DNA from 3 places in the Kosakonia sacchari SP1 genome. Region 2 is predicted to be linked to each of the others. Evidence: predicted binding sites of a transcription regulator. Region 2 holds the regulator's gene; each other region holds the start of a gene.

Region 1 (10,227 bases), 1.3 Mb from region 2:
GGGTTTATCTGCGTCTGATTCAAACCGTCCAGTGGGATCTCGACCGGATCTTCAACGCTACAAATGTTAACTTCCTGCTTGTTACGCGCCTGAAGTGCGCTGTATAGCGTCACTGTTTTACCACTGCCAGTAGGCCCAGTGACCAGCAACAGCCCTTGCGGTTGCGCCAGCGCGTTATTAAAGAGCGCCATTTGCGCTTCTGTCATACCAAGGGCGGCGATCTCCAGTGCTTGGTTAACCTGGTGCAAAAGGCGCAAGACGACTTTTTCGCCGTGGCGGCAGGGCAGGGTTGCGATACGAAACGAAACGGACTGTCCAGACAACTCGACATTGAACTGTCCATCCTGAGGAAGGCGTCGTTCGGCAATATCAAGATTACCGAGTACTTTTAGCCTTGCTGTCAGGGTGCTGGCAAGTGAGCCGGGGAGCGGTGACAAAGCATGCAGCACCCCGTCGACACGCAGGCGAATAACATACTGGGTTTCGCCGGGTTCGAAATGAATGTCGGAGGCACGCAGCATCAGTGCCTGTTGCAGCGTGTGGTTTAAAATTTCAACCGCAGAGCCGCTCTCCTCTTTGGGTTCTTGTATTGCTGGCGCTGGAGCCTGCGCGGTTATCTGTTGGTGTTTATCCATCTGTTCTGCTGTCCAGCAGCGGATATCGATGCGTTTTTGCACCGCGAATTGCAGGGATTCCATCAACTCTGTGCTGGGGCTATCCACGACGGCAATAGTGAGCACATCGATTTCATTATTGAGCACTACTGCATTGTGGCGCTGGCAGAGCGCGATAAGTTTGTCCTCTTTCATTGCTGCTCCTTAGCGTCCGGTACGGAAAACATCTTCGCAAGCCTGCTGCAGTGCGCTATCCGCTTGCGTATTGCAAGTGCGCGTCCAACCCTGCATACCCTCGGCACTGTTCCACTGTGGCGTCATGACCACACTCAGTCCGTTCAGACTCTCTTGCCCGGTCAGCGTGACGATGCCTTTTGCAACGCTCATGGCAGAAACATATCGCGTGGTTGTCGGCGCAGGTATGCCATTACTGCTGGCATCGCAGGTCTCTAAGCCACCGCGCTCAAGCGCACATAACTCGATTGCGGTGCGATAGGGAACATAGGCTTGCAGCATGTCGGTGAGTGCGGCTTTACGCAGGTAGTTTTGATAGGCGGGAATACCGATAGCGCTCAAAATGGCAATGATGCCGATAACCACCATTAACTCAATTAAAGTGAATCCTTGCTGTCTGTTCATAAACGGCTCCTTGTTTTGAGCCGCTACTCTGTCAGCCCCTGGGCCGGCTGGCGAGGTGTAAAAAGAGAGGTGGGAAAGAGGCTTCCAGCGTTATTGATGGAATTGCAGTTCACCGCAAAAAAGGTGCGAGCTAACGCGCAAAAAAAACGGGCCAGTGGCCCGTTCAAGAGCGAGGACTAGCGAAAGCGCATTGACAGGTCGAGCGCGCGAACATGTTTGGTGAGTGCACCGACCGAGATGTAATCAACACCGGTTTCGGCGTATTCGCGCAGGGTTTCCTGCGTCACGTTGCCGGAAACTTCCAGCCGCGCCTGACCATGGGTACGCTTCACGGCTTCGCGCATTTGTTCAGTGGCGAAGTTATCCAGCATGATGATATCCGCTCCGGCTTTCAGGGCGTCGTCCAGCTCTTCCAGCGATTCCACCTCGACTTCAACCGGCACATCCGGGTGCATCCAGAAGGCTTGTTCTACCGCCTTACGTACAGAACCCGCAGCGATAATATGGTTCTCTTTGATCAGAAATGCATCGGAAAGGCCAAGCCGGTGGTTCGCGCCGCCGCCGCACAGTACCGCGTATTTCAGCGCGGTGCGCAGCCCCGGCAGCGTTTTGCGGGTATCCAGTAGTTGAGTTTTGGTGCCGCTGAGCAGATCCACATAGCGGCGCACTTCGCTGGCGACACCGGAAAGTGTCTGGACAAAATTGAGCGCGGTACGTTCGCCAGTGAGTAACACGCGCGAAGGGCCTTCAAGCTCAAATAGCGGCTGGTTGGCACGAATCGCATCACCATCCGCGACAAGCCAGGTGATAGCGACGTCATCGCCCGCCAGTTGAATAAAGACCTCTTCAACCCAGCGCTTGCCACAGAATACGCCGTCTTCACGGGTGATGATCACCGCATGAGAGCGGTTCTCTGGCGGTAACAATTGCGCGGTAATGTCGTTATTTGCATCGACTTCTCCACCCAGATCTTCACGCAGGGCCTGAGCCACTGCGGCGGGGATATCCAGCTCGATGCGTTCGAGCAGCGCGTCACGTCGGTGATCGGGGTTATAGCGGCGAGGCGGCATGATAAACTCCAAAAAGGGTAACGAATCACAAAGTTAGGTGATGTCCTGCTGGCAACGCCATTACGGGACACAGTGCAAACATGCTACTCTGAAGCGTGTTTCAGCACCATCCTCTATAAGGAGTTCCTTATGCAGTTACGCAAGGGCTGGCTGGTTGAGGCGCGGCATGTGCCGTCTCCCCATTTTGATTGCCGCCCGGACGATGAACAGCCTTCATTACTGGTGGTACATAATATTAGCTTGCCCCCCGGTAAATTTGGCGGCCCGTGGATAGACGCGCTGTTCACCGGCACGCTGGATGCCAGTGCCGATCCCTTCTTCGAAGAGATTGTTCATCTGCGTGTTTCCGCGCACTGCCTGATTCGCCGCGACGGTGAAATTGTGCAGTATGTGCCTTTCGATAAACGCGCCTGGCATGCGGGCGTCTCTTCGTATCATGGACGGGAACGCTGTAACGATTTTTCCATTGGTATCGAGCTCGAAGGCACCGATCATCTGCCTTATACCGATGTGCAATACCGCCAACTGGCGGCAGTGACTCGAACGGTGATTGAGCTTTACCCGTCGATTGCCGACAATATGACCGGGCATAGCGATATCGCCCCCGAACGCAAGACCGATCCCGGGCCGGCTTTTGATTGGGCAAGGTTCCGTGCGTTGGTTGCCGGTATGTCAGAAAAGGAGATGCCATGACGTTATTCACTCTGTTGCTGGTGTTAGTAGCAGAACGGCTGTTTAAACTGGGCGAGCACTGGCAACTGGATCATCGGATGGAAGTGCTGTTCCGGCGGGTAAAACACTACTCCATGTTCAGAACGTTGCTGATGACCGCGCTGGCGATGCTGGTTACCTTCCTGATTTTGCGTGCCTTGTATGGGCTGTTTTTCAATGTTCCGCTGCTGGTGGTATGGATTTTGTTCGGCGTGTTGTGTATCGGCGCGGGTAAAGTGCGGCTCCATTATCACGCCTATCTGAAAGCGGCAGCGCGCAATGACGCCCATGCTCACACGGCAATGGCGAATGAGTTGACGCTGATCCACGGTGTACCGCCAGGCTGCGACGAGCGCGAGTTTCTGCGCGAGTTGCAAAACGCGCTGGTGTGGATCAACTTCCGTTTTTATCTCGCGCCAATGTTTTGGTTTATCGTTGGTGCGTCGTGGGGGCCCGTATTGCTGGTGGGGTATGCCTCACTGCGTGCGTGGCAATACTGGCTGGCGCGTTACAAAACGCCAAACGAACGTCAGCAGTCGGGCATTGATGCGATTTTGCATCTGCTGGATTGGGTACCGGTACGCCTCGCGGGCGTGGTTTATGCACTGGTCGGGCACGGAGAAAAAGCGCTCCCGGCCTGGTTTGCCTCGTTGGGTGATCGTCATACTTCGCAGTACCAGGTGCTGACGCGTCTTGCGCAGTTCTCGCTGGCGCGCGAGCCGCACACCGATAAAGTCGAAACGCCGAAAGCCGCTGTCTCAATGGCGAAGAAAACGTCGCTGGTGCTGGTGGTCGTGGTGGCGTTGTTAACGATTTACGGCACGCTGATTTAACCGCGTGCCGCAGTATCACTGATTATCCGCTGCCGGGATGCCGAAATCGGGCATCCCGTTTTCTTGCCAGCGGATGGTTTTCAGGCGGGTATGGCGATTGGGATCGTAAAGCGGATCGCCTTCAATTTCGGTGTAGTTACGTGCGTGGTAGACCAGCACATCTTCCCCTTCCGGCGTTTGCGTAAAGCTGTTGTGCCCCGGGCCGTACTGGCGGTTTTCATAACTGGTTTTAAACACCGGCTGCGGCGATTTATACCAGTTTTTGGGATCCTGCGGATTGGCGTTGATATCAATCCACAACAAGCCCATACAGTAGTTTTCGTCGGTGGCGCTGGCGGAATAACTCACAAAAAGTTTATCGCCGTGAAACAATACCGCCGGGCCTTCATTGACCAGAAAACCACGACACTCCCAGTCAAACTCTGGTTTGCTTAACATGACCGGTTCGCCTTTCAGCGTCCACGGATTTTCCATTTCCGCCAGGTAAAGATTAGAGTTACCGGCAATATCCGGCGCTTTTTGCGCCCATAAATACCAGCGTTTCCCCTGATGCTCAAAGGTGGTTGCATCGAGCGCAAAGGTATCGAAAGGCGTTTTTACCTGGCCTTTTTCGACCCAGCGACCGCTGAGCGGATCGGCATCGGCATCGGCACACTCCAGCACAAACATGCGATGCTGGAACATATTCAGCGCATCCAGCGCCTTAGTCCATGTCGCGGCAAAATATAAATACCATTTACCATCAATGTGATGCAGTTCCGGCGCCCAGATAAGCTCGCTCATCGGCCCGCTTTGCGGTTTACGCCAGACTACGCTTGCCTGCGCGTGACGCAGACCTTCCAGCGTGGCGGCACGGCGGATCTCCAGTCGGTCATATTCCGGCACCGAGGCTACAAAGTAGTACTCGCCTTGATGGTGCAGGATAAACGGATCGGCACGCTGTTCAATAAACGGGTTCGGCCAGGTATTCATTATGCATTCCTTACGTTATCGCCCGCCGGTAAAGGCTGATTTTCCGTCAGTTCATGGTAGTTGACGCGGCGTTTTTCCAGATCCGCCTGGATCTGTTTCATCAATTCACGGTCGACTTTCAGCAGGCGCACCACGCCTGCGGTGATCAGGTAGCCCACGCCCGGAATAATGGTAAACAGCAGCATAATGCCGTTAATGGCGCTGGCGCTTTGCTGTTTGGCTCCGGCGTCATAGCCGTACCAGGAGAGCAGGAAACCGACCATCGCCCCGGCAACTGCCAGGCCCACTTTCAGGAAGAACAGGTTGCCGGAGAAGCTCATACCGGTAATGCGTTTACCGGTTTTCCACTCGCCGTAATCATCGACATCCGCCATCAGCGACCAGTGCAGCGGGGAAGGGATCTGATGCAGAATGTTGAGCAGGAAGTAGAGCACCACAATCAGCACCGTGGCGTGCGGGTCAAAGAAGTAAAAGGCGCAGGAGAAAAACGCCAGCACGATATTGGTCCAGAAGAAGACTTTCAGTTTGCACCAGCGGTCGGTCAGCACTTTTGCCAGCATACTGCCGAGCATCATGCCGACCACACCAAGGCTAATAAACATCGTCGCGAAATGGGTGCTTTCCCCCATCACCCAGGTGACATAATACATGGTGGCCGCCATGCGGATAAAACCAGGGCAAACGTTGCAGAGCGTCAGCAACAAGATGCGCACCCACTGATCGTTTTTCCACACATCTTTGAAATCTTTTTTCAGATCGTCATTGGTTGGCACCGCCGGGCGGATACGTTCGCGCACGGTGGCAAAACAGAACAGGAACATGCACATACCGATAAACGCCAGCACCGTCATTGCCATCTGGTAGCCTTTGGCTTTATCCGCACCGCCGAACCACTCGGCCATCGGCAGCAGCGTGAGCGACAACAGCAGGGTTGCAATGCCGACCATCACAAAGCGATACGACTGGCAGGCAACGCGCTCTTTCGGGTCGTTGGTGATCACACCGCCCAGCGAGCAGTAGGGGATATTGATCGCGGTATACGTCAGCGACAACAGGAAATAGGTGACAAAGGCATAGATAACTTTGCTGTTATAAGTCCACTCCGGCGTGGTGAACATCAGCACGCTGAAAACGGCGTAAGGTACGGCTATCCACAACAGCCACGGGCGAAAACGGCCATATTTACTTTGTGTCCGATCAGCAAGCGCTCCCATTAGCGGGTCAGTCACCGCATCAATCACGCGAATCGACAGCAGTAATACCCCAACCAGCGCAGGTGCGAGGCCGAAGATATCAGTATAGAAATAGTTAACAAACAGCATGATAGCGCCAAAGATGATGTTGCATCCGGCGTCGCCCATGCCATAGCCAATCTTTTCTTTAACAGACAGTTTGTTGTCCATTGCCGGTTCTCCCTTTGAGATATGGCATGAAGTATTTGTCTGTAAGTTTTTGTTTGCGTAGCAGGATCAGGCCGCAGAGATGGACAAAATGGCTATGGAAAGGAAAGTGTGAGGAAGGTAACACAGTGATAACAACCCTCTCCCGGTCGGGAGAGGGCAGAACGAATAAGGATTAATTCGCTTTCACGGCATTGGCGTTTTTCTGCTTCAGCAGGTAGCCGACGCCGAGGATGGCAATCCACACCGGGATCAGGTAGACGGAGATCGCCATGCCGTCTGTCATCAGCATGATCACCAGTACCGCTGCCATAAAGATCAGGCAGATCCAGTTCCCCAGCGGGTAGAACAGCGCCGGGAAGCGCGGCGTAACCCCTTGCTGCTGCTTGGCGCGGCGAAAACGCATGTGCGCCAGGCTAATCATCGCCCAGTTGATCACCAGCGCGGAAACCACCAGCGCCATCAGCAGACCAAACGCGGATTCCGGGGCTAAGTAGTTGATCAGCACGCACAGCGCGGTAAACAGCGCAGAGGTGATGATGGTGTTCACCGGCACGCCGCGTTTATCCACTTGTTGCAGCATTTTCGGCGCGTTGCCCTGTTTCGCCAGACCGAACAGCATACGGCTGTTGCAGTACACGCAGCTGTTATAAACCGACAGCGCGGCAGTCAGCACCACAATGTTCAACGCATTGGCCACAAACGAGTCGCCCAGTTCATGGAAGATCAGCACAAACGGGCTGGTATCAGCAGTAACGCGCGTCCACGGCAGCAGGGAGAGCAGCACGGCCAGCGAACCCACATAGAAGATCAGAATACGGTAGATAACCTGGTTGGTGGCTTTCGGAATGCTTTGTTCCGGGTTATCGGCTTCTGCGGCGGTGATCCCCACCAGCTCCAGACCACCGAAGGAGAACATGATGATCGCCATCATCATCACCAGCCCACCAATGCCGTGCGGCAGGAAGCCGCCCTGATCCCACAGGTTACGCACGGTGGCCTGCGGACCCGCACTACCGCTAAACAGCAACCAGCCGCCAAATACGATCATCGCGACAACTGCGAAAACCTTAATAATGGCGAACCAGAATTCCATCTCACCAAACACTTTCACGTTGGTCAGGTTGATGGCGTTGATAATGACAAAGAACACGGCGGCCGAAACCCATGTTGGAATTTCTGGCCACCAGAACTGCACATATTTCCCGACGGCGGTAAGCTCCGCCATCGCCACCAGCACGTACAGCACCCAGTAATTCCAGCCGGAAGCAAAGCCTGCAAAGTTGCCCCAATATTTGTAAGCGAAGTGGCTGAATGAGCCTGCTACCGGCTCTTCAACCACCATTTCGCCAAGCTGGCGCATGATGAGAAACGCGATAAAACCGGCAATGGCATAACCCAGAATTATCCCCGGACCGGCAGATTGAATGACGGATGCGCTGCCCAGAAACAGGCCAGTCCCAATAGCGCCACCCAGCGCGATAAGCTGAATGTGGCGGTTCTTAAGGCCGCGCTTTAGCTGATCGCCGTGCTGTTGACCTTCCATTATGAAACCTCGTGTGTGGTTGTTATTTGTACGCTGCGGTTGCGTGTAATAAATAAATTCCGTTTTTTGTATTTTTTAGTTTACGAAATGTCGACGTGTTTTTTCGTCAATCCCTTTCATAGGGCTCAGAATAGTGATAAGTGCGCGGGAATGCATCTGCTTTATGAAACTCTGATGACGAGCGGATAAAAAAGAAACCATTTTTGCGTACCCCCATCTACCTCTTCAATAAACTTATTTCTTTGTTTTATGCATATTAAAAGAATAACCATTCATATATTCATCAACTGAATCGGTTCATATGCCTTAATTGGCGTTTCAGGAAAGTTAAAACTGCCTCTTTCGTGGTAAACGAGGCATTTGTGCAAGGTTACATCTTTGAAACGCCATTTCTGTAACATTGTTAAAATGTGCGTGGTTTCCTGATTTCAATCAAAACCTGTATGGACAGAAGGTGAATACTTTGTTACTTTAGCGTCAAGAACATGAAATTGGTAAGACCAATTTACTCCGGGCGAGTGGTAGAGACAGGGAACAATGGCCTACAGCAAAATCCGCCAACCAAAACTTTCCGATGTGATTGAGCAGCAACTGGAGTTTTTGATTCTCGAAGGTACGTTGCGTCCCGGCGAGAAACTGCCTCCAGAACGCGAACTGGCTAAACAGTTCGATGTTTCTCGTCCTTCACTGCGCGAGGCCATTCAGCGCCTCGAAGCGAAAGGTCTGCTCCTTCGTCGCCAGGGTGGCGGTACTTTTGTCCAAAGCAGCCTGTGGCAAAGCTTCAGCGATCCGCTGGTTGAACTTCTGGCCGATCACCCCGAATCCCAATTTGACCTGCTTGAAACCCGCCACGCGCTGGAAGGTATTGCTGCATATTACGCAGCGCTGCGCAGCACCGATGAAGACAAAGCGCGGATCAGCGAGCTGCACCAGGCCATTGAGCGAGCGCAGCAGTCCGGCGATTTGGACGCGGAATCCAGTGCCGTCGTGCAGTATCAAATAGCCGTAACCGAGGCGGCACATAATGTAGTGCTGCTTCATCTGCTACGCTGCATGGAGCCCATGTTGGCGCAAAACGTTCGTCAGAACTTTGAATTGCTCTACGCGCGCCGCGAAATGCTGCCGCTTGTCAGCAACCATCGCTCGAGTATTTTCGCGGCGATCATGGCCGGGAAGCCGGAAGAGGCGCGTGAAGCGTCACACCGCCACCTGGCGTTTATTGAAGAGATTTTGCTGGATCGTAGCCGTGAGCAGAGCCGTCGTGAACGCTCGCTTCGCCGGTTAGAGCAGAGAAAGAATTAAGATTTTCTGGTGCAGGTTGTACCGGAAGAGTTGTAACACCAGCGCCAAACTTTAGAGCGCGGCAACTAAACGCAGAACCTGTCTTATTGCACTTTTGTGGTTTGAACGAAAGGCATGAGAATGCAATGGGACAGGTTCCAGACAAATCAACGTATTAGATAGATAAGGAATACCCCCCATGTCAGAACGTTTCCAAAATGACGTGGATCCGATCGAAACTCGCGACTGGCAACAGGCGATCGAATCGGTCATCCGTGAAGAAGGTGTTGAGCGTGCTCAGTATCTGATTGACCAGCTCCTTTCTGAAGCCCGCAAAGGCGGTGTGAAAGTGGCAGCTGGCACAGGGGCGAGCAACTATGTAAACACTATTGCCGTTGAAGATGAACCGGAATACCCGGGCAATCTGGAACTGGAACGCCGCATTCGTTCAGCTATCCGCTGGAACGCCATCATGACGGTTCTGCGCGCGTCCAAAAAAGACCTTGAGCTGGGCGGCCACATGGCGTCCTTCCAGTCTTCCGCGACCGTTTATGAAGTTTGCTTCAACCACTTCTTCCGCGCGCGTAACGAGAAAGACGGCGGCGATCTGGTGTACTTCCAGGGCCACATCTCTCCGGGCATCTACGCACGCGCATTCGTTGAAGGTCGTCTGACTGAAGAGCAGATGAACAACTTCCGTCAGGAAGTTCACGGTAAAGGCCTCTCCTCTTACCCGCACCCGAAACTGATGCCGGAATTCTGGCAGTTCCCGACCGTATCTATGGGCCTGGGCCCGATTGGTGCGATCTATCAGGCGAAGTTCCTGAAATATCTGGAACACCGTGGTCTGAAAGATACCTCTGAACAAACCGTTTACGCATTCCTGGGCGACGGTGAGATGGATGAGCCGGAATCCAAAGGCGCTATCACCATCGCCACCCGTGAGAAACTGGATAACCTGTGCTTCATCATCAACTGTAACCTGCAGCGTCTGGATGGCCCGGTAACCGGTAACGGCAAAATCATCAACGAACTGGAAGGCATCTTCGCAGGTGCTGGCTGGAACGTTATCAAGGTGATGTGGGGCGGTCGTTGGGATGAGCTGCTGCGTAAAGATACCAGCGGTAAACTGATCCAGCTGATGAACGAAACCGTTGACGG
Region 2 (10,227 bases):
CGCCATGGCTCAGTGCAACTTGCTCGTTATCAATGAATAATTCGATTCTGCTCGCCATCTTTCACCTCGACTCAATAATTAGTGTCCCTTGGACACGTTTAATATTGTCCATAAGACACTTATTAGGCAAGCGTTTTTTTAATCATTCAGGGAATAAATAGTTAACGCTATGAAAATTAATAAGATAAAAGTTAACTTGCCGCACCAGGGCAGGCTGATAAACTTGTGGCGTGTAAAAAGGAGCGAGTGAGCGATGATCAGTGAAGCAGAGTATCTGAAATCTTATGATGCCAGCCGTTTCCCCTCACCGCTGGTGACGGTAGATAGCGTGCTGTTTACGCTGCATCAGCAGGTGCTTTGCGTATTATTGGTTCAGCGAGCCAGCCAGCCGCAGCAAGGACGCTGGGGATTACCCGGCGGGTTTATCGATATGGCGCAGGATGATTCCACGCGCGCCACGGCGCTGCGCAAACTGACGGAAAAAACCGGTGTTTCGCCATCGTGGCTGGAACAGCTGGATACCTTTTCCGGCCCGCAGCGCGATCCGCGCGGCTGGAGTCTGACCATCGCCTGGTTTGCGCTGATTTCGTGGAGGTCCTGCGCGCCGCATATCGCAAGCGTTAGTGATGCGAAATGGGTGCCGGTAAGCGAGCTGGAGACTATTGAGCTGGCTTTTGATCATCAGGCGATAATTCAGGCGGCGCTGCACCGACTGCGGCAGAAAACCATGTACTCGCTCCTGCCGGTTTACTGTTTGCCCGATACGTTTACCCAGGCGCAATTGCAGGAAGCGACGGAGATAATCCTTGGTCAGCCTATTCAGCGCAAAAGTTTGATTCGCCGTTTTGAAGCCTCTGGCATGTTTGAAGAGACCGGCGAAAGCGTGGCGACCGGCGCGCGTAAAGCGCGTTTATGGCGGCGCAAACCGGGCGTCGATATCCATCTGTTTTCGCGGAATTTGTTGGCGGATGGGTAACGCTATCGGCACCCGCAAAAGTGCGGGCACCACACAAGGGTCACTTGCGGTAACCGTCGGTTTTTAGCATTTTATCCAGTGTGGAGAGCTCTGTTTTTAAATCAGTTTGATCGTTTATTAACAGCTCCTGGTGCTTCTCCTGAAAGGCAAGACCTAACGTTCTTAACGCCTCCAGTTGCTCGTTAAGCGACTGTTGCTGCTGATCTTCTTTCAACTGATTGGAGAGTGAGAGCCCTTTAGTAACAATCGTTTCAACCATCGGTAAATAACGCTCGAGAAATAACCGTCCTGGCTGTTCATCCCGTTCATCTCTCTGCATACAAAGTTCAATTAACCGCGCGGTGTTAGTGATGACGTTCAGCTCTTTTTTTAATGCAGCAGGTAGATGACCGATGCCTTCCAGACGAGAAATCTGCCTACTCAACGCACTTTTTACTTCCTGCTCACGCTGTTCTTCAAACTTAACCTGGGCTTGTTTGATTTTGAGCCGCTGCTGGTTACGCACTTCAATGTACTGCGCATATTTTTTTATTAAAAAGAGGGAGACGAACATCAAGCCATACAGGATCAGGAAAAGGGGAGGAACGTTGAAAACAAAAAGTTTTTGGTAGGACAAAAACATGAGTACACCGATGAAAAGATACCACCCATGAACATTCATGAGGCTGTGTCGGCTTCGGCAAAAATGAAAAACCAACGTTGTTATTGCCGCCCAGAAGGGCATGGCTGCCGGATCGCCAAAGAATAACCATATTGTTCCGGCGATGATGCCCATAACCAGTGAGGAGCGATCGTAAAGAAGCCCCCTGCATAAGATGATGAACGCAAACCAGTACAGCGTACTTAATGCGCCTTTCCACTGTGCGTTCTCCAGCAAAGTAGGCTGGACGTCTGTAGGTATGGCACTAAAGAAGGAGGGAAACATCATTGCCAGAATGAAAATGAACAGATGGAAAAAAACGCGCATCCATCGGCTATCACGTATGTGATCAAAGGGGAGGAGTAATTTCTGTAACATAACTTATTCCGTTTATCTTACGGCTGTGCGGCCTTGCTGCTGGCAATATCAGCCAGGCGAGTGCGCATTTCGTTTTCCATCGTGACCAGCTCTTTTTCTACTTCTGCACGACGCTCGCGCGCATCAGAGGCAATTTTCACTGACTCTTCAAGGGTATTGAGTAGGCGTGTCTGCACGTCGCGCAGGGTTTCGATATCGACAACAGAACGCTCAACTTCTCGCGCCGTTTCCAGGGTGCCGGTTTGCAGCATTTCCGCATTGCGACGCAGTAGGTCATTGGTGGTATCAGCAACGTCTTTTTGCAGTTTCGCTGCCTGACGCTGAGTCTGAAGCGACAGTGACAGCGCGATTTGGCTCTTCCAGACAGGAATGGTGGAAAGGATGCTGCTCTGGATCTTTTCCGCCAGTGATTGGCTGTTACTTTGCATCAGACGAATTTGTGGGGCGCTTTGCATAGCGATGGTGCGCGACAACATTAAATCATGCAGACGACGTTCGAAGCGCTGGATCCCCTCCATCAGGTCGCGCAGACGCTGTGCATTCATCGGATCTGACGCCTGAGCTTGTAATGCAGGCACTTCATTCCGTTTTATCTCATCAAGTTTTTGTTTACCGGCAATGAGATGCAGCGTGATTTGTTGGAAAACATCGCGGTTACGTTCAAAGAGGATCTCCAGTACCGAGATATTTCGCAGCAGATCCACCATTGCCTGATTGAGTTTTTCGGTGATGGTATCGACTTGCTTCGCCAGCGTCTGATACTCCAGCATGGTGCGCTCAATACGATTAAACAGCGAACCCAGCAGCGGAAGCGAGGCAAGAAAGCCCGGTTTCTGCTCAAAATGACTGATATCTACCTGTTTGATTTTCATCAGCAAGTCGGTCAGTTGCGCACCGATAACACCCGCGTCTTTTGCGCGGACTTCTTGCATCAGCGAATCAGAGAACTGCGAGATGCTATTCATAGTTTTCGCGCCAAAAGAGAGCGAGAACACCGGGTCGTTAATATTAATCTCGTCGACAATATTTTGGATTTGCGTCTGCTCGGCTGGCGTTAAATCTTTACTACCGGGTAAGTCGTTAATGGTTTGGCCCAGGGACGGTGACGCTGCAAGGTCACGCGAGGTATTGTCTGTCATCTAATACATCCTCAATGATTTAAAAGCAGACGGCAGTAATCCAATGAAAGTAATAGATTTCTTAGAAAGTTATCGGGCCGACTGCAAAGGCATATACGGTACAACAGCAGCAAAGTATTAAACAGCCCATTTATTAACAAGTATAATAATCGTCTATTTACTTACGTTTATTGACAAGATGGCAGATATTACACCTGCAAATTTCCTTGAAAATCAGGGAGACTCGCTTAACTTTCATCCAATGCCTGGTGCGCGTAATCCGCATCTACAAACGATGCTGCCACGCATTTTACGTCGACGTCTCCAGTTTGAACCCTGGTGGCAGCGCCTTGAGCTGCCGGATGGTGACTTTGTTGATTTGGCCTGGAGCGAAGAGCCGAATCAGGCGAAACATAAACCGCGGCTGGTGGTGTTTCATGGGCTGGAGGGCAGCCTGCACAGCCCTTACGCGCACGGTCTGGTGCATGCGGCGAAGCAGCGCGGCTGGCTTGGCGTGGTGATGCATTTTCGCGGCTGTAGCGGCATCCCGAATCGCCTGAACCGCATTTATCACTCGGGTGAAACCGAAGATGGCACCTGGTTCTTGCGCTGGTTACATCAGGAATTTGGGCCCGCGCCAACCGCAGCGGTGGGTTATTCGCTCGGTGGGAACATGCTCGGTTGTTTGCTGGCAAAAGCCGATGACAATTTGCCCGTCGATGCAGCGGTGATTGTCTCAGCTCCGTTGGTGCTGGAAGCTTGCAGTTATCATATGGATAAGGGATTTTCCCGCGTTTATCAGCGCTACTTGTTGAATTTGCTGAAAGCGAACGCCGCGCGCAAATTACGCGCTTATCCTGGTTCGCTGCCAACTACCTTGCCTGCGCTGCGTAAGCTGCGCCGTATTCGCGAATTCGACGATCTGATCACCGCGAAAATCCACGGTTTTGCCGACGCGCTGGATTACTATCGCCGCTGTAGCGCAATGCCGGTTTTGCCGGATATTCGTAAACCGACGCTGATTATCCACGCGAAAGACGACCCGTTTATGGATCACAACGTTATCCCTGATGCCGGGCATTTACCGGCGAATATTGAGTACCAACTGACGGAACACGGCGGCCATGTCGGGTTTGTTGGCGGAACCTTGCGCCACCCGGAAATGTGGCTGGAAAAACGCATTCCGGACTGGTTATCCGCTTACCTGGAAAGACGATGATTATTCCCTGGCAAGAGATTGATGCGCAGACGTTGGACAATCTGATTGAGAGCTTTGTCTTGCGCGAAGGCACTGATTATGGTGAACATGAGCGTTCACTTGAGCAAAAGGTCGCCGACGTTAAACGGCAGCTGCAACGCGGCGAAGCCGTACTGGTGTGGTCGGAACTGCACGAGACGGTCAATATAATGCCGCGCGGGCAGTTCCACGACTGAACAGGTACATGGCGGCTGGCTATACTGAAATAATCGTTTATTCAGGGAGTTGCTATGTCCGCCAAACATCCGGTTATCGCCGTTACAGGCTCCAGCGGCGCGGGAACCACCACCACCAGCCTCGCCTTTCGTAAGATCTTCGCCCAGCTCAATATGCACGCGGCAGAAGTGGAAGGTGACAGCTTCCATCGCTATACCCGTCCGGAAATGGATATGGCTATCCGTAAGGCCCGCGATCTTGGGCGGCATATCAGCTATTTTGGCCCGGAAGCCAATGATTTTGGCCTTCTGGAACAGACGTTTAGCGAATATGGTCAAACCGGCAAAGGCCAGGCGCGCAAATACCTGCATACCTACGATGAAGCCGTTCCCTGGAACCAGGTGCCGGGCACGTTTACGCCGTGGCAACCGCTGCCGGAGCCAACCGATGTGCTGTTTTATGAAGGTCTGCACGGCGGCGTGGTGACGCCGCAAAACGATGTCGCGCGTCATGTGGATTTGCTGGTGGGCGTGGTGCCGATCGTCAACCTGGAATGGATTCAAAAACTTGTCCGCGATACCAGCGAGCGCGGGCATTCGCGTGAAGCGGTAATGGATTCTGTCGTGCGTTCGATGGAGGATTACATCAATTTTATTACGCCGCAGTTTTCCCGTACGCACATTAACTTCCAGCGCGTGCCAACGGTGGATACGTCCAATCCGTTTGCCGCGAAAGGCATTCCTTCACTGGACGAGAGTTTTGTGGTGATCCACTTCCGTAATCTGGAAGGGATTGATTACCCGTGGTTACTGGCGATGTTGCAAGGCTCGTTTATCTCGCATATGGATACGCTGGTGGTACCTGGCGGAAAAATGGGGCTGGCGATGGAGCTGATTATGACGCCGCTGGTGCAACGGCTGATGGAAGGCAAAAAGATCAAATAATGCAGAAAGCCCGGTCAGCCACGTGCCGCCGGGCTTTTCGCATCAGGCTTCGATAACTTCGTAAGAGTGGGTGATCTTCACCGCTTTTTCGAGCATCAAGGCCACGGAGCAATACTTCTCCGCGGATAAATCCACCGCGCGGGAAACCGCCGCATCCTTCAGATCTTTACCGCTGACGATAAAGTGCAAATTGATGTGGGTAAACAGGCGCGGCGCTTCTTCGCGACGCTCTGAAGTCAGCTTCACTTCGCAGTCGGTCACGTCATGACGCCCTTTTTGCAAAATAGAAACCACATCAATGGCGCTGCATCCGCCCGCCGCCATCAGCACCATTTCCATCGGGCTTGGCGCTTTGTCGCCGGAGTTACCGTCCATCAGGATTTGGTGGCCCGATGCGGACTCGCCAAGGAACGTTAACCCTTCAACCCATTTCACACGTGCCTGCATTTTCTTCACTCCGGAGTGGCAATTTTCTTTACAGATTACGCGTACATAACAAAACTCGCAACGGAAGGCGACCTGCGTCATGCTGAAGCGAGACACCAGGAGACAGGCGGTAAAAGCTATGCTAAAACACTCTGGATGCTACAGAGATAAATGGATGTTACGCATGTATGCATGACATCATACTTTAGAGACCGCAGATGACGCTGACGGTCCGCTTCCCTGGATGCGGGAAGCTTAGATTGCAACCCCAGACGTAGGGGCTCATCCTGTGTCTGAGACAGCTTATAACAGAGGATAATCGCGCATGGTGCTTGGCAAACCACAAACAGACCCGACGCTTGAATGGTTCTTGTCTCATTGCCACATTCATAAGTACCCGTCGAAGAGCACGCTGATTCACCAGGGTGAAAAAGCGGAAACGCTGTATTACATCGTTAAAGGCTCAGTGGCAGTGCTGATCAAGGATGAAGAAGGTAAAGAGATGATCCTCTCTTACCTGAACCAGGGAGATTTTATCGGTGAACTGGGCCTGTTCGAAGAGGGTCAGGAGCGCAGTGCATGGGTACGCGCTAAAACTGCCTGTGAAGTGGCTGAAATCTCGTACAAAAAATTCCGTCAGTTAATCCAGGTTAACCCGGATATCCTGATGCGTCTTTCCTCGCAAATGGCGCGCCGCCTGCAGGTCACTTCAGAAAAAGTGGGTAACCTCGCCTTCCTGGACGTAACCGGCCGTATCGCGCAAACGCTGTTAAACCTGGCGAAACAGCCAGACGCAATGACCCATCCGGACGGCATGCAAATTAAAATTACTCGCCAGGAAATTGGTCAGATCGTCGGTTGTTCCCGTGAAACTGTGGGCCGCATTCTCAAAATGCTCGAAGATCAGAACCTGATCTCCGCCCACGGTAAAACCATCGTCGTATACGGAACGCGTTAATCTGTAAAACGGCGCAGCTTACGCGCTGCGTCGTTTTTCTTCCCTCATGTGGCGCAGGCTGATTTATCACCCCGAAATCAACTACGCACTGCGACAAACGCTGGTGTTATGTTTACCTGTGGCCATTGGTCTGGTTTCGGGTCATCTACAACAAGGTCTGCTGTTTTCCCTCGTTCCCGCCTGCTGCAACATTGCCGGGCTTGATACGCCACATAAACGTTTTTTCAAACGCCTGATCATTGGCGGAACCCTGTTTGCCGGCAGCAGCCTGGCGGTGCAATTACTGCTGGCGAAAGATCTTCCATTGCCGCTGATCCTCACCGGGCTGACGCTGGTTTTAGGCGTAACCGCCGAAATCAGCGCACTGCACGGCCGTCTGCTCCCGGCTTCGCTCATTGCCGCCATCTTTACGCTCAGCCTTGCCGGTAACATGCCGGTATGGGAGCCGCTGCTTATCTATGCGCTGGGCACGTTGTGGTACGGGCTGTTCAACTGGTTCTGGTTCTGGATGTGGCGAGAGCAACCGCTGCGCGAATCTCTCAGCCTGCTCTACCGGCAACTGGCAGACTACTGCGAGGCGAAATACAGCTTGCTGACGCAGCATGCCGACCCGGAAAAAGCCCTGCCGCCTTTGCTTGCCCGCCAGCAAAAAGCGGTGGATATGATAAGCCAGTGCTATCAACAACTGCATATGCTGGCCGCCAATAAACACAACGATTACAAACGGCTACTGCGGGTTTTCCAGGTAGGGCTGGATCTGCAAGAGCACATTTCGGTGAGTTTGCATCAGCCGGAAGAAGTGCAAAAACTGGTGGAACAAACCCATGCCGAGCAGGTGATCCGCTGGAACGCACAAACCGTTGCCGCTCGTCTGCGCGTGCTGGCAGACGACATTCTCTATCACCGCTATCCCACGCGCTTCAACATGGATAAGCAGATTGGCGCGCTGGAAAAAATCGCCCGCCAGCACCCGGATAACCCGGTTGGGCAGTTTTGCGCCTGGCATTTTAGCCGTATCGCGCGCGTCTTGCGCACTCAGCGCCCGCTCTATGCCCGCGATCTGATGGCGGAAAAGCAGCGGCGCTTGCCCCTTTTCCCGGCGCTGAAAAGCTATTTATCACTGAAATCTGCGGCGCTGCGGAATGCCGCGCGAATCAGCGTCATGCTCAGTATCGCCAGCCTGATGGGCAGCGCCCTGCATTTACCGAAACCCTACTGGATCATGATGACGGTGATGTTTGTCACGCAAAACGGTTATGGCGCAACGCGCGTTCGCATTGTCCACCGGGCGGCAGGCACCATTGCCGGGCTGGTGATTGCCGGGGCGACGCTGCATTTTCATGTTCCACTCGGTTTTACGCTGGCGGCGATGCTGATGATTACGCTGGTCAGTTATCTCATTATTCGGAAAAACTACGGCTGGGCGATGGTGGGTTTTACCATTACCGCCGTCTACACCTTGCAGCTGCTGACACTAAATGGTGAGGAGTTTATTGTCGCCCGCCTTATAGATACGTTGATTGGTTGCCTGATTGCCTTCGGCGGCATGGTCTGGCTGTGGCCGCAGTGGCAAAGTGGCTTACTGCGACAGAATGCGCACGATGCGCTGGAAACAGATCAGGAAGCGATTCGCCTGATCTTAAGCGATAACCCGCAGCCCACACCGCTTGCCTGGCAGCGAATGCGCGTGAACCAGGCGCATAACGCCCTGTTCAACTCGCTAAACCAGGCGATGCAGGAACCGGGATTCAATACGCGTTATCTGGAAGATATGAAACTGTGGGTAACGCACAGCCAGTTTATTGTTGAGCATATCAATGCGATGACGACGCTGGCGCGCGAACATACGATGTTGACGCCGGAACTGGCGCAACGTTATTTGCAATCCTGCGAAATTGCCCTGCAGCGCTGCCAGCAGCGGCTGGAGTATGACGGGCCGGGAGGATCCGGAGATGTGAATATTCTCGAAGCCCCGGAAACATTAACGCATGGGCCAATGAGCACACTGGAGCAGCATTTACAGCGGATTATTGGGCACCTGAACACCATGCATACCATTTCGTCGGTAGCATGGCGTCAGCGCCCGCATCACGGCATCTGGCTTAACCGCCGCCTTAACCGTTGACCACTTTCGCCACTGCATCCGCGAAGCGCTTCATCCCTTCTTCGATATCCTGCGCGTCAATAATCAGCGAAGGCACAAAACGCATGACGTCCGGGCCAGCATTCAGCACCATAACGCCCGCATCGGCAGCGGCGTAGAGGAAATCGCGCGCGCGGCCTATATATTGCGGATTCAGCTCAGCACCAATCAGCAGCCCCATGCCGCGAATATCGCTAAACAGGTCAAATTTCTCGCCGATTTGCTGCAAATGCTTAACGAACAGCTGACGTTTTTCATTCACGCCGCTGAGCACTTCTGTCGTGTTGATAATGTCGAATGCGGTTCCGGCGACGGCGCAGGCCAGCGGGTTGCCGCCGTAGGTGGAGCCGTGTGAACCGGCGTGGAAAACACTCGCTATTTCATGCGTGGTCAGCATCGCGCTGATAGGGAAACCGCCGCCGAGCGCTTTGGCACTGGTCAGAATATCCGGCGTCACGCCATAGTGCATATAAGCAAACAACTCTCCGCTGCGGCCCATGCCGCACTGCACTTCGTCGAAAACCAGCAGTGCGTTGTGCTGATCGCACAGCTCGCGCAAACCTTTCAGGAAATCCGGCGTGGCGGCAGTAACACCGCCTTCGCCCTGAATAGGCTCTACCACTACCGCGCAAGTGTGATCGTCCATCACCGCTTTCACCGCGTGCAGATCGTTAAACGGCACATGGATAATGTCCGCCGGTTTCGGGCCAAAGCCATCGGAATACTTCGGCTGGCCGCCCACGCTTACGGTAAACAGCGAACGACCGTGGAAGGCATTATGGAACGCGATGATTTTTGTTTTGTATGGGCTGTGGCGCGTAGATGCATAAAAACGCGCCAGCTTGAATGCCGTTTCGTTAGCTTCAGTGCCGGAATTCATAAACACCACGCGCTCGGCAAACGTGGCGTCGATGAGTTTACGCGCCAGGCGCAGAGCAGGCTCGTTGGTAAAAACATTGCTGGTGTGCCACAGGGTCTCGCCCTGCGTTTTCAGCGTCTCCACCAGCGCCGGATGACAGTGTCCTAACGCAGTAACCGCAATCCCACCTGCAAAATCAACGTACTCTTTACCCTGCTGATCCCACACTCGGCTGCCTTTACCCTTTACCGGGATAAACTCGGCCGGTGCGTAAATTGGCAGAATAACGTCATCGAAGTTTGCACGCGTTACCGCGTCTTGCTGAGTTGCCATGGCTTGCCCATCCAGTTTTACGTTGCATTGATTGTGAA
Region 3 (10,227 bases), 1.5 Mb from region 2:
CCAAGCGCGGCGGTATCGGGGTATAAATCTTACTCATAAGCCTGTTACTAACTTTTTTGTGCGTTCTTGATGATTTGACACTATATGGTGAAAATGAGAGCACCGCAAACCGAAGGAGCCTCTCACCATGTCTTTATCATTACCCGACGCAGTTGCTACCTACTTCGCCATCAGTAATGGCGCAGATATCGCCAACGTTAATCACTGCTTTACGCCTGATGCCGTTGTAATCGATGAAAGTAAGACGTATCGCGGCCTTGAAGCCATCCAGGCCTGGCAACGCGATGCGCAGAATGCGTTTGAATACACCGTTGAGCCGATCCGGGTGGCTGATGACGGAACGCGGCTAACGGTAACCTCACATGTGGCGGGCAATTTTCCCGGCAGCCCGGTGCAGCTTAGCCATGCGTTCACCTTACTGGACGGGAAGATTGCCGCACTGGAGATCGTGTAATGAGCATGAATCTGAACTTACAAGGAAAACGCGTTCTGGTCACGGCGGGCACCAAAGGCGTTGGGAAGGCGGTTGTTGGTCTGTTTCATGACGAGGGTGCGAAAGTGTTAACCACCGCGCGGATCCAGCCTGATGAATCGTTAGCGGATCACTTTGTGGCGGCCGATCTGACAACGGTTGACGGTTGTCATCGTGTCGCGCAGGCAGTGCAGAGCCACTTTGGCGGCGTTGACATCATTGTTCACGTTGTTGGTGGCTCGACAGCGCCCGGTGGCGGTTTTGCAGCGTTAGGCGAAGAGGAGTGGCAACAGGAACTGAACCTTAATCTGCTGCCTGCGGTCCGCCTCGACAGAGCGCTTTTACCCGGCATGCTCGCGCAGGGTGCGGGGGTCATTATTCATGTCACCTCTATCCAGCGCGAACTGCCGTTGCCGGAATCGACAACCGCCTATGCCGCAGCTAAGGCTGCACTCTCTACCTACAGTAAAAGCCTGTCGAAAGAGGTATCACCAAAAGGGATCCGCGTGCTGCGTGTCGCACCCGGCTGGATTGAAACTGAAGCCTCTGTCGCGCTGGCCGAACGGCTCGCGCACCAGGCGGGAACGGATTACGAAGGCGGAAAGAAAATCATCATGGATTCGCTCGGCGGCATCCCGCTGGGGCGCCCGTCAAAACCTGTGGAAGTGGCCAGTCTCATTGTGTTCCTCGCTTCATCCTGTGCGGCGGCGATCACGGGAACGGAATATGTTATTGATGGCGGCACGGTGCCAACGGTGTAATCGCGACGGTCACTGCGCGTGACATCAACGCAGCGGAATGGTGTACGTTGGTGGCTGTTTATTCTCTCTCGCGAGCTGGAATGTGCGTAAATCGGGCGCGGAAAAAAGAACGAACGGCTAAAGGGAAGGCGGCAGCAAGTTGTCAGGCCAGAAAAGCAAAAAGCCTGCTTAAAAGCAGGCTTTTCTGAATTTGGCTCCTCTGACTGGACTCGAACCAGTGACATACGGATTAACAGTCCGCCGTTCTACCGACTGAACTACAGAGGAATCGTGTGAACGGGGCGCATACTACTGGCCCCGCACTTGAGTGTCAACACTAAATTTAACACACTGATTCAACTGGCGAATTAAAACACAGGCGACGTTTTAATGTACCTGTCGGGTACTGTCGTTATCGCAGCCTGCCTGCCCGCGCAAACGGCTTAGCGGATCCTGTCCATAGAAATGGCAGAAGCGCTGCCACAGCGCCGGGAAGCGGGGAGCGAACAGCTCTGGCGCGCTAAAGAAATACTCTGACAGCACGGCGAAACACTCTGCCGGATCGGTTGCCGCGTAGGCGTCGATGCTGGCCGCGCTTTCGCCAACCAGATCGATCTCATCCTGAATGTTGTCCATCGCGGCACGCAGATCATGTTCCCAGCCTGCCACTTCACGCAGCGGAATCAGCGGAATGCCGCTGGCGCGATCGCCGTTGCGCGTATCCAGTTTATGCGCCACTTCATGAATAATGAGATTGAAGCCGGAAGCGTCGAACGAATCCTGAATATCCAGCCAGTTCAGTATGATGGGCCCTTGTTGCCAGCTCTGCCCGGACTGAACCACGCGTTGATTGTGCACCAGACCAATGTCGTCTTCCCACTCGTCATCGACAACAAACGGCGCCGGGTAGATCAGCACTTCGTGGAAGCCATCGAGCCATTCAAGGCCAAGCTCCAGCACTGGCAGGCAAAACAGTAAGCCGATACGCGCGCTTTTCAGCGCATCCAGATCGAATCCTTGCAACGGAACCAGGCGTTTTTGCTGCAAAAAGCGGTCAGCCAGATGAACAAGTTTCTCCTGTTCCTCCGGCGACAAATTTGCTAACACAGGGGCATTTAACGCTTCTTCCCAGGGGTATTCTGCGCCTTCGGCAGATTCCCTTGTCTTCCAGGGCCACTTAATCATCGTTTTGCTCGCAAACTCGCCACTTGAACCAAATTAACGGGACAGGGTCTGTTAAAATGCCAAATTACCTGGCATCATGGCAACCATCTGAACGGAGAGATGCCGGAGCGGCTGAACGGGACGGTCTCGAAAACCGTAGTTGGGGCAACTCAACCGGGGGTTCAAATCCCCCTCTCTCCGCCATTATTCAAACAGTTACGCGCTTCGCTTTCAACGACTCCCGTCACAGTTGTTTTTTCACTCTTGCATTTGCACATTTTATAACCTTTTCTTAACATAATTGATAGAAATGATTGCCGCTTTTATCATTAATTTTTGGAGCGTTTCCGCGCGGTCTGAAAATGTCACTTTAAGTGCACTAATTACACTTTTTCTTATTAATTTTTATCCCGTTACGTCTGTTTGTCATTTACACATGGCACACTCATTCGCGGTCTGCGACCGTTGCGGGTGAGGGGACTCATCAGTCTCGCTGATATATCTTTAAAATTCATCAACTGACGATATGATGAGAGAGTTGTCACATTTATGTCGGGACAATTTCATTTCTTTCATCCCTTAACCCATGCGGAAAACCATTATGGACGATAAAGCGGTTCGCAGCCTCGGTGGCAAACTGGCACTCTGGGTGTTCTGGATTTTCTGCGTCTATTTTATCTGGACTGTGCTAAACGATATCTGGCCAGTCAGCCAGACAAATTTGCCAGCCGGGTTTACTACTGGCACGGTGGGAACCGCGACCGGGAACTGGCTGAACTCGTTTTTTGGCATGCTGGTTTTAGCCGTCGTGGGTGCGATACTGGGTGCTATTGCCTGGTACACCCGTCCGCAGGATCCAGATGCCTGAAACAGCAGGTAGGGGCTTTCATTAACGGGAACAAGAATGAATGTAATCGACTGGCAGCACCGTTTTGACCAATGGATTTCTCAGCATTTTAACCACGGCGACGCCGCGCATGACGTCTCACACTTTCGCCGGGTCTGGAAAACAGCACAAACGCTAATGCAAGGCCAACAGGTTGATGCGCTGGTGGTGCTCACCGCCTGTTATTTCCATGACATCGTGAGTTTTGCCAAAAATCACCCGCAGCGTCACCAGTCTTCAGTCATGGCGGCAGAAAAAACGGCGGCTATTCTCGAAAGCGAGTTTCCTGATTTCCCGCAAAACGCCGTGGCTGGCGTGCGCCATGCCATTGAAGCGCACAGCTTCAGCGCCGACATTGCGCCGCAAACGCTGGAGGCGAAAATTGTTCAGGATGCCGATCGGCTGGAATCGCTTGGAGCGATTGGCCTGGCGCGCGTCTTTGCCGTTTCCGGCTCGATGGGCGCAGCCTTATTCGATGGCGAAGATCCATTTGCCGCCGAACGTGAACTGGATGATAAAGCCTTCGCCCTCGATCATTTTCGTTGCAAGCTGCTGAAATTACCCGCCACCATGCAGACTGAACAAGGGCGTAAATTCGCCGAACACAACGCGGATTTTTTGGTGCACTTTATGGCGAAACTCAGCGCCGAACTGCAAGGTGATCACCAGCGCGTTGATGAAGAGGTGCTGCGCCGCTTTAGTTTTCATCTGGCCTGACGGAGACGCGCGATGGCGGATGTGCATGATAAAGCAACGCGCAGTAAAAATATGCGCGCCATCGGCACAAAGGATACCGAGATTGAAAGGCGGCTTGCCGCGTGTCTTCTTTCACTGGAACTCGATTTTCGTGTCCAGGATGCTGCTTTGCCGGGGCGACCTGATTTTGTGCTCGACGATTATCGCTGCGTTATCTTTACCCACGGTTGCTTCTGGCATCACCACACCTGTTATCTTTTTAAAGTGCCTGCCACGCGCACGGATTTCTGGCTGGAGAAGATTGGCAAAAACGTTGAACGCGATGCGCGCGATACGTCGTCGTTGCTGGAACTGGGCTGGCGAGTGCTGGTGGTCTGGGAGTGTGCGCTGCGGGGGCGGTTAAAACTCGGCGATGCGGCGCTATGTGAACGGCTGGAGGAGTGGATCTGCGAAGGGCAACAGACTGCGCAGATCGACACTCAGGGGATTCATGCGATGGCGGTTACTTCTCTGCCTCGCAAGGCGTAGCTACCGGGCGCGCCGGAAGGAGATATTTACCCAACGTCACCAGCACCACCGCCATAATAATGATGCCCAACGCCAGCCATTCTACAGACGAGAGATGTTCCCCGCCAAAGCTCGTGCCGAGCAGCACGGCGACAACCGGATTGACATACGCATAGCTGGTGGCAACGGCAGGCGAGACGTTGCGGATCAGGTACATATAGGCGTTGATAGCGATAATGGAGCCAAATAGCGCCAGATAACCGACGGCGAAGAAACCGGACAGTGGCGGTACTGCGCTTAGGCGCTCACCGCTTAATGCCGAAGCTGCTAACAACACAATGCCTGCGGCCAGCATTTCGATTGCGCCCGCCATCATGCCGCTCGGCAGTTCAATGCGCGAGCCGTATACCGAGCCGAATGCCCAGCTTAGCGAACCGACCAGAATCAACACGGCGCCCCACGGATTACCGCTTAAGTTCCCGCCACTATTAAGCAAAACAATGCCTGCCAGACCAATGGCAATGCCAAACCACTCAAGTTTTCGCGTCTTAATGCCGAAAAAGTGACTGAAACACAAGGTAAATAGCGGAACGGTCGCCACAACAACAGCGGCAATTCCCGATGGCACATTTTGGTGTTCGGCGACGGTCACAAACCCATTGCCCACCGCCAGTAGCAGCACGCCAATCAGCGCGGCATTAAGCATCGGACGAAGTGGCGGCAATTTATGGCCGGTCAGTAATAAGACGCTGGTCAGAATGACGCCCGCAGATAAAAAGCGTGTACCGGCCAGCATAAACGGCGGCCAGCTTTCAACGCCTATGCGAATAACAAAGTACGTGGAACCCCAAATAATATAGAGCGCGAAAAGCGCGCCAATAAGCGGTAAAACTTGCCTGAAACGCATAACCCACCACGGCAAAAGATAAGAGGCTTATAGTAAACGTTAAAACTATCGGGCTGGCGAGTGGTTAATTGCGTAAGGAGTGTTAAATTTTTGTTGACTATAAGAGGTGATTTTCGTCCCGGACTTTTTCCATCATACTGATAAGCGTGACATCATAAATTCAAAAGGAAGATATTTTGGCAGGAAGTAGTTTATTAACATTACTCGATGATATTGCGACGTTGCTGGATGATATTTCAGTGATGGGCAAACTGGCGGCGAAAAAGACTGCTGGTGTGCTGGGCGACGATCTTTCGCTTAACGCGCAGCAGGTCACCGGCGTGCGCGCCAACCGCGAATTGCCGGTGGTGTGGAGCGTCGCGCGTGGATCATTGCTGAATAAGGTGATTCTCGTGCCGCTGGCGTTACTGATTAGCGCTTTTATCCCCTGGGCCATTACACCGCTGTTGATGCTTGGCGGCGCGTTTTTATGTTTTGAAGGTGTGGAGAAAGTGCTGCACACGTTTGAAGCGCGTAAACATAAAGAGAGCCCGGAAGCCCGCCAGCAGCGTCTGGAAGCGCTGGCGGCGCAAGATCCGCAGCAGTTCGAGAAAGATAAAATCAAAGGCGCGGTGCGTACCGATTTTATTCTCTCTGCCGAGATTGTCGCCATCACGCTTGGCATCGTTGCCGACGCGCCTTTGCTGAACCAGGTGCTGATCCTGTCGGGCATCGCGGTGCTGGTTACCATTGGTGTTTACGGGCTGGTGGGCATCATTGTTAAGCTCGATGATATGGGCTACTGGCTGGTAGAGAAACCGGGCGTGCTGGCACAGGGGCTGGGCAAAGGGTTGCTATTCACCGCGCCATGGCTCATGAAGATCCTGTCTGTTGTCGGTACGCTGGCAATGTTTCTTGTCGGTGGCGGGATTGTGGTTCACGGCATTGCGCCGTTACATCATGCTATCGAGCAATTCGCCGCAAACCAGCCTGCACTGTTGCAAGCGCTGGCACCGATGGTGGCCAACCTGGTGCTGGGCTTTGTGATTGGTGCCGTTGTGGTTGCGATGATGAAAGGTGTGGAACGTTTACGTGGCGGTGAAAAATAAAATCTCGCGGCAAGGATTACGCAAATTTAAGCAACTTCGTCTAAGGTGAAAAAGTTTCGCCCTGATACCGGAGGCAAGAATGGTCTTTTTGGTCAGCGATGAAGTGCAGAGTAAAAAGGGTGGTCCGCTCATGATTGTTACCGGTTATGCCAGCGGTATGGTTGAGTGCCGCTGGTATGACGGTTACGGCGTCAAACGGGAAGCCTTTCGTGAAGATGAGCTAATGCCTGGCAACAGGCGGCGGATCCACGAAGAAGCGTAACCACAAAAACGCCCGGCATTGCTGGGCGTTTTTATTGCCGGATTACGCGCGAGCGGGGCGGAAGAGCATTCACAGACATCTCAGGGAGCCCGTGTGCGGCAGAACCGTGTCGTAAAACAGCCCAGGTCGTTTAAACAACTGCAGCGCTATTTTGTTCCGGCTCAGGTGGTAAACCTTTGCTTTGTGATCGTGATGGTGTGTTCAACGCTACTGACGTGGCGTGAAGTTATTGTGCTGCAGGGGGCTTATGTCGCCAGCCAGCGTAGCGCGCTGGAAAACGTCAGTAATGCTCTGGATATGCAGATTCAGGTCGGCGTAGACCGGTTACTTTTTTTCCGAAATGGTATGCAGGCCGCGCTGCAAAAGCCGTTGGGATTTGAGGCACTAAATTCCGTGCAGGGCGAGTTTGATCGTAAACGCGCCTTACCGTACTGGCAGATTGGCCTGGATAACAGCCGGACGCTGCCTATTTACGGCGTTTCTGATTCTTTAGTTGAACAGAGTGGGCTGCTGCGTCGCGACGAGGAACGTTTACACGACGAACTCATGGCGGCGATGGAGCTTGGGTATCTGTTTCGACTCTCCTCTGAGGCCGCCATGTTGCCGCGTCAGGCTTATTATTTCTCACGCGCCGGTTTTTTCCTCTCCACACGCGCTGTGGATCGCGAGCAGGACATTATTTCTACCTACTACCGCTTATTAACGCGCCCATGGTTTAGCAGCCAACAGCAACAGGAAAATCGTGCGCGTGGCGTTCGCTGGTTCACGCTTTTAACCAACCCGGAAAATAACAGTTTTGTCGCCGCCAGCGTGCCGCTCGATTACCAGCATTACTGGTACGGCGTGCTGGTAATGAGCTTTCCTCTGAGTGCAATTAAGCCGTTACTGATTGATGAACAACTCCAGCAGGATGGTGGGGAATATCAGCTTTACGATAATCATTTCCGCCTGCTTATCAGTACGCAACCTCTGCAGAATGCCAGCGGCGAGTTTAATCAGGATGAGATCGCTAAGCTACAAGCCGACATGGCGCACGATACCGTCGGTGGCCTGCATCTGGGTACCCGTTATGTGAGCTGGCAAAAGCTTAAACATTTTGGTGGCGTCCTGCTGCGTGTTCACACTTTGCGTGAAGGCCTCTCCGGGGATTTCGGGCGTATCAGCATTGCGCTCTCGCTGCTGTGGGTGCTGTTTACCGGCATGCTGCTCTTTTCCTGGGTGGTGATCCGCAGAATGGTGACCAACTTGTATAGCATGCAACACACGCTGCAATGGCAGGCGTGGTTTGACCCGCTAACCCGCCTTTATAATCGGGGATCGTTCTTTGAGCAGGCGAAAGTGTTATCAGAAGAGGCACGGGCGCAGGAGCGCCCCTTCGCGATCATTCAGCTTGATATTGACCATTTTAAGGGCGTCAACGACCAGTTCGGTCATCAGGCCGGTGATTTGGTGTTATCCCACGCAGCCGGGCTTATCAGCAGTTCCATCCGAGAGCAGGATGTCGCCGGTCGCGTCGGTGGCGAAGAGTTCTGTGTTTTATTGCCGGACAGCACGCTTGAGCAGGCGGTACAGGTTGCCGAGCACATCCGTTCACGCATTGAAAGTAAAGAGATCCTGATCCACAAGCGTACGACGTTGCGCATTACTGTCTCGCTTGGCGTCAGCGCTGCGCAGGAAAGCGGCAATTACGATTTTGAGTACCTGCAATCCATTGCAGATAGCCGCTTATACCTGGCGAAAAACAGTGGCCGCAATCAAGTCTGTTCAGTCGATGTGATCCCAAACAGGTGATTGAGGCCTTCGCGCCAGCCCGCCGCGCCCTCTTGTTGCGTATGATAAACCCGTGGCGGGCTATCCTGACGCAGCCTTACCCCTTCACGATTAAGACCTTTTACCACCACGGCGTAGTCGACATTATCGAGTAGTGGCGCATCGTTTGGTCCATCGCCCAGCCCAACCGTAACCGCGCGTTTGCCCTGGTAATGGCGATATTGTCGGGTCAGCCAGTTTACGGCCTGATCTTTTCCGCCGCGCTCATCCAGCACATGCCAGAATCGTGCTCCCTGGACAACACGTAAACCCAGTTGCGCCAGCGCATCATCAAAGGCGTTCATGCACTCATCGCTGTCGCGCCAGATCAGCGTTTCAGAGGCTTCCTGCAACTTAGCGAGGTTAGCCTGCGCAGGCGTAAGCCCCGTTAACTCTGCCAGAACATGTTCATCCAGCTCTGTAAATGTGGTGAATTTCCAGCCATTGCTCAGGCGTAATTGGGTCAGCACGCGGGCGATTTCGGCATGGGGGGAACCGGTAATAATCCGTGGGTAGTCGTCGTGATCTTGCCAGTGTTCATCTAACTGAATCACCGCGCCGTTTTCGGCAATAAAGGGCAGGCCTTGCAGTTGCAAAAGATTTTGTATGGCGATCATTTCTGCCGCCGTTTTGCTGCTGCAAAGGATCACCGGTATTTGCCGCTGGCGCAGACGCGCAAGCCACTCAGCAGCAGGTTGCCATTCACCCGTATGGCTATCCAGCAATGTTCCTTCTATGTCAGTAAAGATTAGTAATGGGTCGTCCAGGCTCGGCATAGTGAACTCCTCTGGCAGTCTGTGTCGGGAGACTTTTGTCGCGCATTGTATGCAGTAGAATACAGTTGTATGTGCTAATTCATTGATTTATAGATATTTCTTGTCTTAAGTATGTTTTATCTATAGAGTTATTCTCACATCAGATTCCCTGGTGTACGAATTTTAAGTGCTTCTTGCGAGAGCAAGTTTGTCCCGGCCGTTTCGGCGGCCGGGATGTTTTCTTCAGCGATTCGCCTCCGTAATACTGAAGTCATGCACGTCCAGTTCAAATGCTTCCGCCAGTTCCCGCCAGGTATGATATTCCCGACCATCCACGCTCACGCGCTGGCCATCTTCGTCATCGACACGATGCACTTCGCTTTCGCTGATTTCGTTAATTGCAGCCAGCAGGGCATCGACATCGATATGCACGTCCCGCTTTGCGGTCTCGCTATACTCTTTGACTGTTTTCACGCCGTCACCTCCTTCATAAATGCAGTGTTAAGTATAGTCGGTAGAAAAAATCGCCAGCTAAACGCAGGCACGCTGTCAGGGCAACGGTTTTGTTCTACACTGGCGTAAATGCGAGAGGAGGGTACTTATGAAGGTTAACGATCGGGTTACGGTCAAAACGGACGGGGGTCCACGCCGTCCGGGAGTGGTATTGGCTGTCGAAGCGTTTAATGAAGGTACGATGTACCTGGTCTCACTGGAAGATTACCCGCTCGGGATTTGGTTCTTTAATGAAAAAGACCACCCGGACGGCGTATTTGTAGAACGTGCAGATTAATATTTCGCCCTCCGGCTGGAGGGTGAATTGATAAAAATAGCCTCAACGCATATTAACAAATATACCCGTGGTAACATTATCTGTTAGCCGCACTACATGATAGATAACCTGTTTATTATGCGTTTTAATTTTTCTTTTAATATTACCCTTA

What was found. The regulator CRP, encoded in region 2, controls carbon source genes, mostly activating them, when cyclic AMP is high. The targets are predictions, from matches to a motif close to ATGTGANNNNNNTCACAT.
Positions count from the first base shown of each region.
Region 1: C813_RS41990 (glycoside-pentoside-hexuronide (GPH):cation symporter) is a predicted target of CRP. The motif match lies at 6,349-6,366, and genes of this name have one in related genera.
Region 3: drpB (cell division protein DrpB) is a predicted target of CRP. The motif match lies at 2,906-2,923, and genes of this name have one in related genera.

Region 1 covers NZ_CP007215.2:4,015,118-4,025,344, reverse strand. The annotation lists gene gspE (type II secretion system protein GspE) at 1-809, opposite strand, end outside; gene ppdD (prepilin peptidase-dependent pilin) at 819-1,253, opposite strand; gene nadC (carboxylating nicotinate-nucleotide diphosphorylase) at 1,430-2,323, opposite strand; gene ampD (1,6-anhydro-N-acetylmuramyl-L-alanine amidase AmpD) at 2,453-3,016, shown strand; gene ampE (beta-lactamase regulator AmpE) at 3,013-3,867, shown strand; gene C813_RS41995 (glycoside hydrolase family 43 protein) at 3,883-4,839, opposite strand; gene C813_RS41990 (glycoside-pentoside-hexuronide (GPH):cation symporter) at 4,839-6,242, opposite strand; gene aroP (aromatic amino acid transporter AroP) at 6,415-7,788, opposite strand; gene pdhR (pyruvate dehydrogenase complex transcriptional repressor PdhR) at 8,323-9,087, shown strand; gene aceE (pyruvate dehydrogenase (acetyl-transferring), homodimeric type) at 9,266-10,227, shown strand, end outside.
Region 2 covers NZ_CP007215.2:388,868-399,094, reverse strand. The annotation lists gene prs (ribose-phosphate diphosphokinase) at 1-58, opposite strand, end outside; gene C813_RS24795 (NUDIX hydrolase) at 254-976, shown strand; gene C813_RS24790 (hypothetical protein) at 1,017-1,994, opposite strand; gene C813_RS24785 (toxic anion resistance protein) at 2,012-3,133, opposite strand; gene C813_RS24780 (hydrolase) at 3,312-4,331, shown strand; gene C813_RS24775 (YheU family protein) at 4,328-4,546, shown strand; gene C813_RS24770 (phosphoribulokinase) at 4,601-5,470, shown strand; gene C813_RS24765 (OsmC family protein) at 5,513-5,917, opposite strand; gene crp (cAMP-activated global transcriptional regulator CRP) at 6,222-6,854, shown strand; gene C813_RS24755 (YccS/YhfK family putative transporter) at 6,901-8,979, shown strand; gene argD (bifunctional acetylornithine/succinyldiaminopimelate transaminase) at 8,969-10,189, opposite strand.
Region 3 covers NZ_CP007215.2:1,846,021-1,856,247, forward strand. The annotation lists partial or broken gene C813_RS31720 (winged helix-turn-helix transcriptional regulator) at 1-37, opposite strand, end outside; gene C813_RS31725 (nuclear transport factor 2 family protein) at 128-454, shown strand; gene C813_RS31730 (SDR family oxidoreductase) at 454-1,233, shown strand; tRNA gene C813_RS31735 (tRNA-Asn) at 1,425-1,500, opposite strand; gene mtfA (DgsA anti-repressor MtfA) at 1,600-2,397, opposite strand; tRNA gene C813_RS31745 (tRNA-Ser) at 2,491-2,580, shown strand; gene drpB (cell division protein DrpB) at 2,978-3,244, shown strand; gene C813_RS31755 (phosphohydrolase) at 3,281-3,979, shown strand; gene C813_RS31760 (very short patch repair endonuclease) at 3,992-4,486, shown strand; gene yedA (drug/metabolite exporter YedA) at 4,461-5,372, opposite strand; gene C813_RS31770 (DUF808 domain-containing protein) at 5,549-6,460, shown strand; gene C813_RS31775 (YodC family protein) at 6,540-6,722, shown strand; gene dgcQ (cellulose biosynthesis regulator diguanylate cyclase DgcQ) at 6,816-8,513, shown strand; gene C813_RS31785 (mannosyl-3-phosphoglycerate phosphatase-related protein) at 8,477-9,307, opposite strand; gene yodD (YodD family peroxide/acid resistance protein) at 9,530-9,760, opposite strand; gene dsrB (protein DsrB) at 9,888-10,076, shown strand; gene rcsA (transcriptional regulator RcsA) at 10,119-10,227, opposite strand, start outside.